Regions from separate parts of the Enterobacter sp. UNJFSC 003 genome, predicted to be linked through region 2. Evidence: predicted binding sites of a transcription regulator. Region 2 holds the regulator's gene; each other region holds the start of a gene.
What was found. Region 2 encodes PurR, which represses purine synthesis genes. Its sites were predicted from a motif close to CANGCAAACGTTTGCNTG; they were not measured.

Region 1 (3,210 bases), on a different contig from region 2:
GGTAATGGCTTGCATATTGGCGATGGCTGTAGGCGTTGCGCCCAGTCCAAATCCACAATGACCCGCCGCCAGAACCGCCGCATCGTAGTTTTTCCCCATCACCCGCCAGGTAACAAAGATGGCATAAAACGCCATAAACAGAGTTTGCACGGCCAGAATGGCGAAGATGGGCAGCGCCAGCGAGGCCAGCTCCCACAGCTTAAGGCTCATCAGCGCCATTGCCAGGAACAGCGATAGGCAGACATTGCCCATGACCGACACCGCCCGCTCAAAAACACGGTAGAAGCCGAGCATCGCCAGGCCGTTACTCAGCAAAACCCCGACAAAAAGCACGCAGACGAAGGTCGGTAATTCAAATGCCGTACCGGCCAGCCATTGCGCAATAAATTTGCCTGCGGTCAGGCAAATCGCGATTAATGCGATGGTTTCAATCAATACCAGCGAGGAAATAGTCCGTTCGGCATCCGGTTTTTCGAAGGTCGTTGGTGCCAGCGTGTCGTCGGGGATGCCTTCTGGCGTTGGCGAGTGTTTCACCAGATACCGCGCCACCGGCCCGCCGAGCAACCCTCCCAGAATCAGGCCAAAGGTGGCGCAGGCCATCGCCACCTCCATCGCATTCTCAAACCCGTACTGCTCGACAAACACTTCACCCCAGGCGGCTCCCGTGCCGTGGCCGCCGAGCAATGTCACGGAGCCTGCAAGCAAGCCCATGAGCGGATCCAAGCCCAGCAGGTACGCCATGCTGAGCCCAATCAGGTTTTGCATCAGCAGCAGCCCGATGACCACCACCAGGAAAAGGCCCAACACTTTACCGCCCGCCCGCAGGCTGGCCAGGTTCGCATTCAGGCCAATGGTCGCGAAGAACGCCAACATCAGCGGATCTCTGAGCGACATATCGAAACCAAACTCCAGATCCATACTTTTTTTCAACGCCCATAGCGCGATAGCCACCAGCAGCCCGCCCGCGACGGGTTCCGGAATTGTGTACCTCTTAAGTAACGGAATGCCGTGCACCAGCTTGCGCCCGAGCAGAAGCACCAGCGTTGCGGCAACAAGAGTGGATAAGGTATCGAGTTGGATCATAAGCAGTTCCTGTTATGCGCACGCAGCCTTTTCACGCGGCACTACGCGCTCTTATTGGAAATTGTAGGGGACTTTCTGACATCGACACGGGAAAAGCCATACCTCAAGGGTGGCTATTACATTAATTTTCGCTGGCAATCGTTTGCTTTTACCAGGTGGTCAGATAAAATGCCCGCTTTTCCACCGTGGGATTGCCGCCGATGTCCGTTAACACCATAGAGTCTCCCGATGCGCAACCGATTGCGCAGAAGCAAAATAGCGAATTGATTTACCGCCTTGAAGACCGTCCACCGCTGCCGCAGACGCTGTTCGCCGCCTGTCAGCATCTCCTGGCGATGTTTGTTGCGGTGATCACCCCGGCGCTGCTGATCTGTCAGGCGCTCGGTTTACCCGCTCAGGACACTCAACACATCATCAGCATGTCGCTTTTTGCCTCCGGCGTAGCCTCTATTATTCAAATTAAAGCCTGGGGTCCGGTGGGGTCAGGACTGCTGTCGATCCAGGGCACCAGCTTTAACTTTGTCGCCCCGCTGATTATGGGTGGCACGGCGCTGAAAACCGGCGGAGCGGACGTTCCGACGATGATGGCAGCACTGTTCGGCACATTGATGCTGGCAAGCTGTACGGAGATGGTGATCTCTCGCGTACTGCACCTGGCACGTCGCGTGATCACCCCGCTGGTATCCGGTGTCGTCGTGATGATTATCGGCCTGTCGCTGATCCAGGTCGGCCTGACCTCCATCGGCGGGGGTTATGCGGCAATGAGTGACCACACCTTCGGCGCACCTAAGAACCTGCTGCTGGCCGGAGTGGTACTGGCTATTATCATTCTGCTTAACCGCCAGCGTAACCCGTACCTGCGCGTAGCATCGCTGGTGATCGCCATGGCGGCCGGTTATCTGATGGCGTGGGCGCTGGACATGTTGCCGCAGAACACGGCACCTACTAATGCCGCGCTGATCACCATCCCGACCCCGCTCTATTACGGTTTGGGGATTGACTGGGGTCTGCTGCTGCCGTTGATGCTGGTCTTTATGATTACCTCCCTGGAAACCATCGGTGATATCACCGCCACGTCCGACGTCTCTGAACAGCCGGTTTCCGGGCCGCTGTACATGAAACGCCTGAAAGGCGGCGTGCTGGCAAACGGTCTTAACTCGTTTGTCTCTGCGGTATTCAACACCTTCCCGAACTCCTGCTTCGGGCAGAACAACGGGGTGATCCAGTTGACCGGCGTTGCAAGCCGCTACGTCGGCTTTGTGGTCGCGCTGATGCTCATTGTTCTTGGCTTGTTCCCGGCAGTAAGCGGCTTTGTGCAGCACATTCCCGAGCCGGTACTGGGCGGCGCAACGCTGGTGATGTTCGGCACCATCGCCGCATCCGGCGTGCGTATCGTTTCCCGCGAGCCGCTGAACCGTCGCGCCATTATGATTATTGCGCTGTCGCTGGCCGTCGGTCTGGGCGTTTCTCAGCAGCCATTGATCCTGCAGTTTGCGCCGGACTGGGTGAAAAACTTGCTCTCTTCCGGCATTGCGGCAGGTGGTATCACCGCTATCGTACTGAACCTCGTTTTCCCGCCTGAAAAAAATTGATCCCCATCACGGCAGGCAGTCAACGCCTGCCGTGACATCTCTTTACACCATTCCCGCCTTGAGGATTGCGCATAAATCGTGCATAACTCCTCTATGTGCGTTTCACGGGATGGAAGACCATGAAATTTATTGGAAAGCTGCTCATCTATTTACTGGTAGCCGTGCTCGTTGTGGTGCTGGCATTCTATATTCTGCTCCAGACCCGCTGGGGCGCGTCCCAGGTCAGCAGTTGGGTAACGGTGAATACCGATTACGAACTCAACTTCGACCTGATGGATCACCGTTTTTCGTCGCCTTCCCACATCATCCTGGAAAACGTCACCTTTGGCCGTGACGGCAAGCCCGCTACGCTGGTTGCTAAAAAAGTCGATATTGGTTTAAGCAGTCGTCAGGTCACCGATCCTCTCCATATGGACACCATCACCCTGTTCGATGGCACGCTAAATCTTTCTCCGCAGACCGCGCCGCTGCCGTTCCAGGCCGACCGTTTGCAATTGAATAATATGGCTTTTAACAGCCCGAACACTGAATGGGA
Region 2 (3,210 bases):
AGCCCGGCAGTGGCGAGGAAGGACATCCGCCATCCGATCGCTTCCCCCATCCAGGTTGCAGCAGGTACGCCGCCAATATTGGCAATCGTCAGCCCCATAAACATGGTCGCCACTGCGCTGGCCTGCTTATGTTTGGGCACCACGCTTGCGGCAACGACAGAGCCCAGCCCAAAGAAGGCGCCGTGGTTCAGGCTGGTCAGAATACGGGACAGCATCAGCGTGGTGTAATCCGGCGCAATGGCGGAGAGCACATTGCCCAGCGTAAAGATGGCCATCAGGAAAATCAGCGCGTTGCGTCGCGCCCGATGCGAAAGCAACAGCGTCATCAGCGGAGCCCCCACCATCACGCCAATGGCGTAGGCGCTGATCAACATACCGGCCGCAGGGATAGAAACCTCTACGCCTTGGGCGATAACGGGCAATAACCCCATCGGGGAAAATTCAGTGGTGCCAATCCCAAAAGCGCCGATCGCCAGGGCCAGCAGGGGAAAATTGATTTTCATGCGTCAACTCCGGATGCCGTGTTATGTCGTAACACAGAACAAAGAAGCGGAAAGCATGACATCAATCACAAAAAATGAGAAGTTAACAAATTGGCAAAAGATTTTTGCCAGAGGGGTAACAATCGGGATAAGCAGGAGGGAGAGAACGCTCCCTCCGCGTAAATCAGTGCAGTACTGCCGTCAAACCTGCGGCAACAATCAGCGCCAGCACAATCACGGTCGTCGTCAGCGAAAACTTCAGATCGGTATTCATCAATTTTTCTCCTTTTAATCCCCCCACAAAAAGTGAGTCTGCTCATTTTTACACAGTTTACGTCAAAAATCTTCCTGGATTTAAACGGATATCCACTTTTGCTCTTCCCCTTTTCACCAAGATAGGACAAAATTCCACGCTAAATTTATTAGCGTACCGGCCATTGACCCCCTCCTGACGTCCTGAGTCGTTTTCCCGGCGTGTCGCAATTCCAGATTGCGTAATAAGGGTGAGAGAAGGCAAACGTTTACCTTCATGTTTTTCAGGAGCTTAGGATATGGTCTGGAGTGACATTTAATGGCAACAATTAAAGATGTGGCAAAACGCGCAAACGTTTCCACTACAACCGTATCACATGTTATTAACAAAACCCGTTTCGTTGCGGAAGAGACGCGCAATGCCGTCTGGGCAGCGATCAAGGAACTGCACTACTCGCCGAGTGCGGTTGCGCGCAGTCTTAAAGTTAATCACACCAAATCCATTGGTTTGCTGGCCACCAGCAGTGAAGCGGCCTATTTTGCCGAGATCATTGAAGCGGTAGAAAAAAACTGCTTCCAGAAAGGCTATACCCTTATCCTGGGCAACGCGTGGAACAACATTGAAAAACAGCGAGCCTATCTGTCAATGATGGCGCAGAAGCGCGTGGATGGTCTGCTGGTGATGTGCTCCGAGTACCCGGAGTCGGTGCTTTCCATGCTTGAAGAGTATCGCCACATACCGATGGTCGTTATGGACTGGGGTGAAGCGCGTGCCGACTTCACCGATTCCGTGATTGATAACGCCTTCGAAGGCGGTTATATGGCGGGACGTTATTTGGTGGAACGCGGTCACCGCGAAATTGGTGTGATACCGGGGCCGCTGGAGCGCAACACCGGTGCGGGCCGCCTGGCCGGGTTTATGAAAGCGATGGAAGAAGCGATGATCGCGGTGCCGGAAAACTGGATTGTTCAGGGTGACTTTGAACCCGAATCAGGCTATCGCGCGATGCAGCAGATTGTCTCCCAGCCGCACCGTCCGACCGCCGTCTTCTGTGGTGGTGACATCATGGCGATGGGTGCACTCTGTGCGGCAGATGAGCTGGGGCTGCGCGTACCGCAGGATATTTCCGTCATCGGGTATGACAACGTGCGTAACGCGCGCTTCTTTACCCCTGCGCTGACCACCATTCACCAGCCAAAAGATTCACTGGGCGAAACAGCCTTCAATATGCTGATGGACAGGATCGTCAACAAGCGAGAAGAATCCCAGTCAATTGAAGTTCATCCTCGCCTTATTGAACGCCGTTCCGTTGCGGATGGTCCGTTCCGCGACTACCGTCGTTAATCTCATACGGAGCCCGCTACGCTGGCTCCCGTAACCACTCCCGGTTAAGCGTATCACTGTCTCCCAGGTAATCCAGAAGCCAGGCCATTGCAGGTGATACATCGCTTTGCTGCCATGTCAGGCAACAGGCGGCATCCGGGAAGGGGTTCTCCAGCGTCAGCGCAGCCCATTCACCCGTGTCAATGCGCGGGCGCGCAAAATGGCCAGGCACCATTGCAACGCACAGCCCGGCGCTGAGGCAGGTCGCGGATGATTCCCAGTCCGGGGCCACAACCCGGCGCTGGTTATCCAGCAGCCAGGTAATACGCTTGGGCAACGAGCGCGAGGTATCTTCCAACACCAGCGACGGCCAGTTGCGCAGCGCGTCATCGCTCAGCGGCCCTTCCATTGTCGCCAGCGGATGCTCACGCGCCACCACGCATTTCCAGTTAAGCATGCCCATATCGCGGAACGCATAGCGCCCCCCGACGGGGATCGCCTGGGTTGCCCCAATCGCCATCTCCACCCTGCCGTCCGCCAGCGCGTCCCAGACGCCGTTGAACACCTCCTGGGACACCCGCAGCTCCACATCCGAGAAATGACGATAAAAATCAACAATCATCTGCCGCGTTCGTTCCGGTTTGACGATGTTATCTACCGCGATGGAAAGATGCCCTCGCCAGCCGTTAGCAATCTGCTGACACTGTTCTCGGGTGATCTGCATTTTTTTGATAACAGATCGCCCTTCTTTCAAAAACCACGCCCCGGCAGGCGTTAACTCAACGTCGCGATGACGCCGTTCAAACAGGGGAACCGCCAGCCACTCTTCCAGCTGGCGTACCGTATAGCTTATCGCCGAGGGCACGCGGTGTAGCTCCTGCGCTGCACCGCTAAAGCTGCCGTTACGCGCGACGGCATCCACAACTTCAAGAGAATAATCTGACCACATTTTCTGCCTGCAAAATTTTTGAATGCACCCGCCAAATATTAGCGTTTCACAAGCCGCTTTGCACTCCCTACACTCTGCGCCAACGTACACCTGCCTCCTCAAGGAGAAGAAATAATGCAACCTCATAAAGGATTTTTAGTCTGGCTCGCCGGTTTGAGCGTGCTGGGCTTTTTGGCCACCGATATGTACCTGCCGGCCTTTGC
Region 3 (3,210 bases), on a different contig from region 2:
CGTTTTAAGACGACTTGATTTTATCGATCTGGCGAGAGAAAACTCTGATGAAAAACTGGAAAACAAGTGCAGAAGCAATCCTGACAACTGGCCCTGTCGTGCCGGTTATCGTGGTCAATAAACTGGAGCACGCCGTCCCTATGGCGAAAGCGCTGGTTGCCGGCGGTGTCCGTGTTCTGGAAGTGACCCTGCGCACCGCGTGTGCGATGGACGCTATCCGCGCGATCGCCAAAGAAGTGCCGGACGCGATTATTGGTGCGGGTACCGTGCTGAACGCGCAGCAGCTGGCTGAAGTCACGGAAGCAGGCGCGCAGTTTGCCATCAGCCCTGGCCTGACCGAGCCTCTGCTGAAAGCGGCAACGGAAGGGACTATTCCACTGATCCCGGGCATCAGCACCGTGTCAGAGCTGATGCTGGGCATGGATTACGGCCTGAAAGAATTCAAATTCTTCCCGGCTGAAGCGAACGGCGGCACCAAAGCGCTGCAGGCCATTGCGGGTCCATTCTCGCAGGTTCGTTTCTGCCCAACCGGCGGTATTTCTCCGGCGAACTACCGTGACTACCTGGCGCTGAAAAGCGTGCTGTGCATCGGTGGTTCATGGCTGGTTCCGGCGGATGCGCTGGAAGCGGGTGACTGGGATCGCATTACGAAACTGGCGCGTGAAGCAGTTGAAGGTGCGAAGCAGTAAGCGCCTGATAGCATGAAAACGGGCCTTTTGGCCCGTTTTTTTATCCTGCGACGTTCACCGCTGCGGCGGCTTTTTTGGCTCGCTCAACCGCGTCATCCGCGTTGTCCCCGGTCGCTAACGCTACCCCAAGACGACGCGAACCGTCGATTTCCGGTTTCCCAAACAGACGCACCTGTACTCCCGCACCCACCGCGCGGTCGACGTTATCAAACGTGACGTTCTGGCTGGTTAACTGCGGCAGGATCACCGCCGAGGCCGCAGGACCATATTGACGAATGCCGCCAACGGGCAGGCCGAGGAAGGCGCGCACGTGCAGGGCAAATTCAGAGAGATCCTGCGATATCAGCGTCACCATGCCGGTGTCGTGTGGACGAGGGGAGACTTCGCTGAAGACAACCTCGTCACCGCAGACAAACAGCTCCACGCCGAACAAACCATATCCGCCCAGCGCCAGCACCGTTTTACGGGCAATGTCCTGCGCACGTTCCAGCGCCAGGTTGCTCATCTGCTGTGGCTGCCATGACTCGCGGTAATCGCCATCTTCCTGACGATGACCGATTGGGTCGCAAAAGTGGACGCCATCTACGGCACTCACGGTGAGCAGGGTAATTTCGAAATCAAACTTCACTACGGCTTCAATAATCACGCGTCCGGCGCCAGCACGCCCGCCCTGCTGGGCATAATCCCAGGCAGCATCCAGCGTGCTGCTGTCACGAATAAAGCTCTGGCCTTTACCGGATGAACTCATCACCGGCTTAACAATGCACGGGTAGCCAATCTCCTCGACAGCCTGCAGGAAGGCCGCCTTATCGCCAGCGAAACGGTAGCGTGACGTGGGCAATGCCAGCTCTTCCGCCGCCAGGCGACGGATCCCTTCGCGGTTCATCGTCAGCTTTGCGGCTTTGGCGCAAGGCACCACGCGCTGACCTTCCTGCTCAAGGGCGAGCAGCGTATCGGTGGCGATAGCTTCAATTTCAGGGACCACAAAGTCCGGCTTTTCACGGGTAATTAACGCGCGTAGGGCATCGCCATCCAGCATGTTAATGACATACGCGCGGTGAGCAACATGCATCGCAGGCGCGTCGGCGTATCTGTCCACGGCAATCACTTCAACGCCTAAGCGCTGGCATTCAATGGCAACTTCTTTGCCCAGTTCGCCTGAACCCAGCAGCATCACGCGCGTCGCTGCCGGCCGCAGCGCAGTTCCTAAAAGAGTCATAATCATCCCCTTGAAAAAGTTGCGCGCAGTATAAACGAAAACGTTTGCGTCTGTCTTGTCAGGGGCCAAAGAGAGAGGCAGAAATTTGCGCATCTTTAGTCCTGCCAGACATTTCCTGACACCCGCTCGCATACGCTGGGAGGCATATTCACCGTTAAGTGAGGGAAACTATGTCAGGCTGGTTGAATCAACTGCAATCCATGTTAGGTCAGAAAGCGTCGTCTTCCGGCGAGCAGGGGCTGAGTAAGCTGTTGGTACCGGGCGCGCTGGGCGGTCTGGCGGGTCTGCTGGTTGCTAACAAATCTTCCCGTAAGCTGCTGGCAAAATATGGCACCGGTGCTCTGCTGGCCGGCGGGGGGGCCATCGCAGGCACCGTGCTGTGGAATAAATACAAGGACAAAATCCGTACCGCGCATCAGGATGAACCCCAGTTTGGGCAGCATGCCTCGCCGATGGATCTCCGAACGGAGCGCCTTATTCTTGCGCTGGTGTTTGCCGCGAAAAGCGACGGGCACATTGACGATAAAGAACGCGCGGCGATAGAACAGCAGCTCAGCGAGGCGGGCGTAGAAGAGCAGGGGAGATCGCTTGTGGCTCAGGCTATTGAACAGCCGCTCGATCCGCAGCGTCTGGCGCAAAGCGTTAAAAATGAGGAAGAGGCGCTGGAGCTCTACTTCCTCAGCTGCGCCGCCATTGATGTCGATCACTTTATGGAGCGCAGCTACCTGAATGCCCTGGGGGATGCCCTGAAAATTCCGCAGGAGGTCCGCGAGGGTATCGAGCAGGATATAAAGCAGCAAAAACAGGCGCTACAGGGCACCTAAGTGCCATTTAAGGTCATGTTTCGCTTGCATCATGCGTGGGTTTTGCCACCCTTATAGGGTGTAAAACTCAAAAGAAACATGCCATGCCACCAAAAGCCAGACGTACGCCTTATGCGATCACCACGCATGGCGATACGCGCATCGACAACTATTATTGGCTGCGGGACGATACGCGCTCGCAGCCTGACGTGCTCGACTATCTGCATCAGGAAAATGACTACGGCCACAAGGTCATGTCCAGCCAGCAGGCGCTGCAGGAACAATTGCTGCATGAAATGGTGCAACGTATTCCCCAGCGCGATATCTCTGCGCCCTGGAGCAGAAACGGCTACCGCTATCGCCACGTCTATGAACCCGGAAATGAATACCCTATCTATCAGCGGCAGTCTGTTTTAAGCGCCGAATGGGATGATTGGGAAATTCTGTTGGATGCTAACCAGCGGGCTGCCCACAGCGAGTTCTATACCCTGGGCGGCAT
Region 4 (3,210 bases), 230 kb from region 2:
TTAAAGCCCCCGTACGGGAAGGCCTTGGTCGCGTTCTGCGCGACAAACGTTTTGTCACCTACGTTCTGACCTTGACGGGTTACTACATGCTGGCGGTACAGGTAATGCTGATGCTGCCAATCATGGTAAACGACATTGCGGGCACGCCTGCCGCCGTCAAATGGATGTACGCCATTGAAGCCTGTCTTTCATTGACCCTGCTTTACCCCATTGCCCGCTGGAGCGAACGACGTTTTCGCCTGGAACACCGCCTGATGGCAGGCCTGCTTTTGATGACGCTAAGCATGATGCCCATTGGCCTCGTCAATTCGCTGCAGCAGCTATTTACCTTGATTTGCACCTTCTATATCGGCTCCATCATCGCGGAGCCTGCGCGCGAAACGCTGAGCGCCTCGCTGGCGGACTCGCGCGCCCGCGGGAGCTATATGGGATTTAGCCGTCTCGGGCTAGCGCTGGGCGGCGCGTTAGGCTATGCGGGTGGGGGCTGGCTGTTCGACGCCGGTAAAGCATTTAATCAACCCGAACTGCCGTGGATGATGCTCGGTATGGTGGGCTTTATGACGCTCATCGCCCTGTGGTGGCAGTTTAGCCAGAAGCGCATATCAAGCGGTATGCTCGAGCCGGGCGCGTAGCCCTTCCCGCTGGCGGGGCACCCTCCCGCCTCTATTATCAGCTTTTTCTGCTGGTTTCTGCCATTTCACACTGACATACTGGCGCAACAGGACAGATGCGCCGATTTTTCGTTGAGGAACACTATGAAGAAGATTGTCATTGCCGCTGCACTCATTGTCAGTGGCCTGTTGGTCGGCTGTAATCAGCTTACGCAGTACACCGTCAGCGAGCAGGAAATTAATCAGGCGCTGGAAAAGCATAACAATTTTTCTAAAGACATTGGCGTGCCGGGCCTTGCCGATGCGCATATCGTCCTTAGCAACCTCACCAGCCAGATTGGACGTGAAGAGCCAAATAAGGTCACCCTTTCCGGAGACGCAAATCTGGACATGACCTCGCTCTTTGGCAACCAGAAAGCGAACATCAAGCTGAAGCTTAAGGCGCTGCCGGTCTTTAATAAGGAAAAAGGGGCAATTTTCCTGCAGGAAATGGAAGTGGTCGATGCCGTGGTTTCTCCGGACAAAATGAAACCGGTTCTGCAAACCCTTATGCCCTACCTGAACCAGTCGCTGCGCAACTATTTTAACCAACAGCCGGCGTATGTGTTAAGCGAAGACAAGAGCAAAGGCGAAGCGCTCGCGAAGAAATATGCAAAAGGGATAGAGGTGAAACCGGGAGAGATCATTATTCCTTTCACCAATTAACCTGAAGGGCGCTTAGGCGCCCTTTTTTTTACGGAAAAGTGTGCAAACGAAAACGTTTACGCTTATGATTTGTGTCCGGCAAAAACAGCCATCCTAATGACTGATTCCTGACAAGCCGGAGCTTCCATGACTGCACAACCCCAGGTTCTCAAAATCCGCCGCCCTGACGACTGGCATATCCATCTGCGTGATAATGATATGCTCAAAACCGTCGTGCCCTATACCAGCGAAATTTATGGCCGCGCGATTGTTATGCCTAACCTGGTTCCGCCAGTCACCACCGTCGATGCTGCTATCGCCTACCGCCAGCGTATTCTCGATGCCGTTCCGGCAGGACATGACTTCACCCCGCTGATGACCTGCTACCTGACGGATTCGCTTGACCCCAACGAAGTCGAGCGCGGATTCAACGAAGGGGTTTTCACTGCAGCTAAACTCTACCCGGCCAATGCCACGACCAACTCGAGCCACGGCGTCACCAGTATTGATGCCATCATGCCCGTACTGGAACGTATGCAAACACTGGGTATGCCTCTGCTGGTACACGGTGAAGTGACGCATGCCGATATTGATATCTTCGATCGTGAAGCCCGCTTTATTGAAACCGTGATGGAGCCGCTGCGCCAGCGCCTTCCGGCCCTGAAAGTGGTGTTTGAACATATCACCACCAAAGACGCGGCTGACTATGTCCGCGACGGCAACGAACTCATCGCCGCGACCATTACACCTCAGCACCTGATGTTTAACCGCAACCACATGCTGGTTGGTGGTGTTCGTCCGCACCTGTATTGCCTGCCGATCCTCAAGCGTAATATCCACCAGCAGGCGTTACGCGAACTGGTGGCCAGCGGTTTCTCGCGCGCATTTTTGGGGACTGACTCCGCGCCGCACGCACGCCATCGTAAAGAAGCCAGCTGCGGCTGCGCCGGTTGTTTCAACGCACCCACCGCGCTTGCGAGCTATGCCACCGTATTTGAAGAGATGAACGCGCTCCAGCATTTTGAAGCCTTCTGCTCCCTTAACGGCCCGCGCTTCTACGGACTGCCCGTGAACGACACCTTCATTGAACTGGAGCGCAAAGAGAGCCAGGTCGAGGAATCTATCGCGCTGACCGACGACACGCTTATCCCCTTCCTGGCAGGCGAAACCGTGCACTGGACGGTTAAACGCTAAAAAAACGCAGCCCCTTGTTGTCAAACTCATAATATAACTGTATAAATAAACAGTATATTACACAGGGGGCATTTATGCGTATTGAAGTCACCATTGCCAAAACAACCATTCTGCCTGCTGGCGCACTTGATGCGTTGGCGGGCGAGTTATCCCGTCGTATTAACAGCACTTTTCCTGAAAACGACGGCACCGTCACGGTCCGTTACGCGTCCGGAAACAACCTGTCCGTCATCGGCGGCATAAAAGAAGATAAAGACCGTATTAGCGAAATCCTTCAGGAAACGTGGGAAAGCGCCGACGACTGGTTCATCACAGATTAAATCTTGCTCCCTCATTGTTTTTTTTGCCGGGTCGCCCCGGCTTTTTTTGATTCTCATTCCTGAAGTTCAAATTATTTCAGCATCTTCTTAGAAAATCGTGAACAAGACGGTGTTTTATTGCTCGAACAATCCTAAAAAGCAGAAAAATGTGTTGCCAGCTGTTTATTTTTCCCTTCAGAACCCTTATTTATTGATATACTGAAATTGCTTTCAGAAAAACATGCATTGAACCTCAAAGCCGTTGTCTTCTAACACGCATTAAGGGGGTTATAATGGAAAAGAATAGTGATGTCATCCAGACCCATCCGCTTGTCGGTTGGGATATCAGTACCGTAGATAGCTACGATGCGCTGATGCTGCGTTTGCACTACCAGACCCCAAATCAACTCAACCGTGAAGAA

Region 1: V5P19_RS14385 (NCS2 family protein) is a predicted target of PurR. The motif match lies at 1,215-1,232, and genes of this name have one in related genera.
Region 3: purT (formate-dependent phosphoribosylglycinamide formyltransferase) is a predicted target of PurR. The motif match lies at 1,942-1,959, and genes of this name have one in related genera.
Region 4: pyrC (dihydroorotase) is a predicted target of PurR. The motif match lies at 1,362-1,379, and genes of this name have one in related genera.

The regions. Positions count from the first base shown of each region.
Region 1 covers NZ_JBAKHK010000005.1:116,069-119,278, forward strand. The annotation lists gene gltS (sodium/glutamate symporter) at 1-1,083, opposite strand, end outside; gene V5P19_RS14385 (NCS2 family protein) at 1,284-2,675, shown strand; gene V5P19_RS14390 (AsmA family protein) at 2,795-3,210, shown strand, end outside.
Region 2 covers NZ_JBAKHK010000002.1:255,987-259,196, forward strand. The annotation lists gene V5P19_RS07275 (MFS transporter) at 1-503, opposite strand, end outside; gene V5P19_RS07280 (YnhF family membrane protein) at 667-756, opposite strand; gene purR (HTH-type transcriptional repressor PurR) at 1,054-2,079, shown strand; gene punR (DNA-binding transcriptional activator PunR) at 2,096-3,007, opposite strand; gene punC (purine nucleoside transporter PunC) at 3,122-3,210, shown strand, end outside.
Region 3 covers NZ_JBAKHK010000001.1:749,361-752,570, forward strand. The annotation lists gene edd (phosphogluconate dehydratase) at 1-8, shown strand, start outside; gene kdgA (bifunctional 4-hydroxy-2-oxoglutarate aldolase/2-dehydro-3-deoxy-phosphogluconate aldolase) at 48-689, shown strand; gene purT (formate-dependent phosphoribosylglycinamide formyltransferase) at 730-1,908, opposite strand; gene V5P19_RS03480 (tellurite resistance TerB family protein) at 2,079-2,732, shown strand; gene ptrB (oligopeptidase B) at 2,816-3,210, shown strand, end outside.
Region 4 covers NZ_JBAKHK010000002.1:483,990-487,199, forward strand. The annotation lists gene mdtH (multidrug efflux MFS transporter MdtH) at 1-632, shown strand, start outside; gene V5P19_RS08430 (lipoprotein) at 756-1,316, shown strand; gene pyrC (dihydroorotase) at 1,443-2,489, shown strand; gene dinI (DNA damage-inducible protein I) at 2,564-2,809, shown strand; gene bssS (biofilm formation regulator BssS) at 3,082-3,210, shown strand, end outside.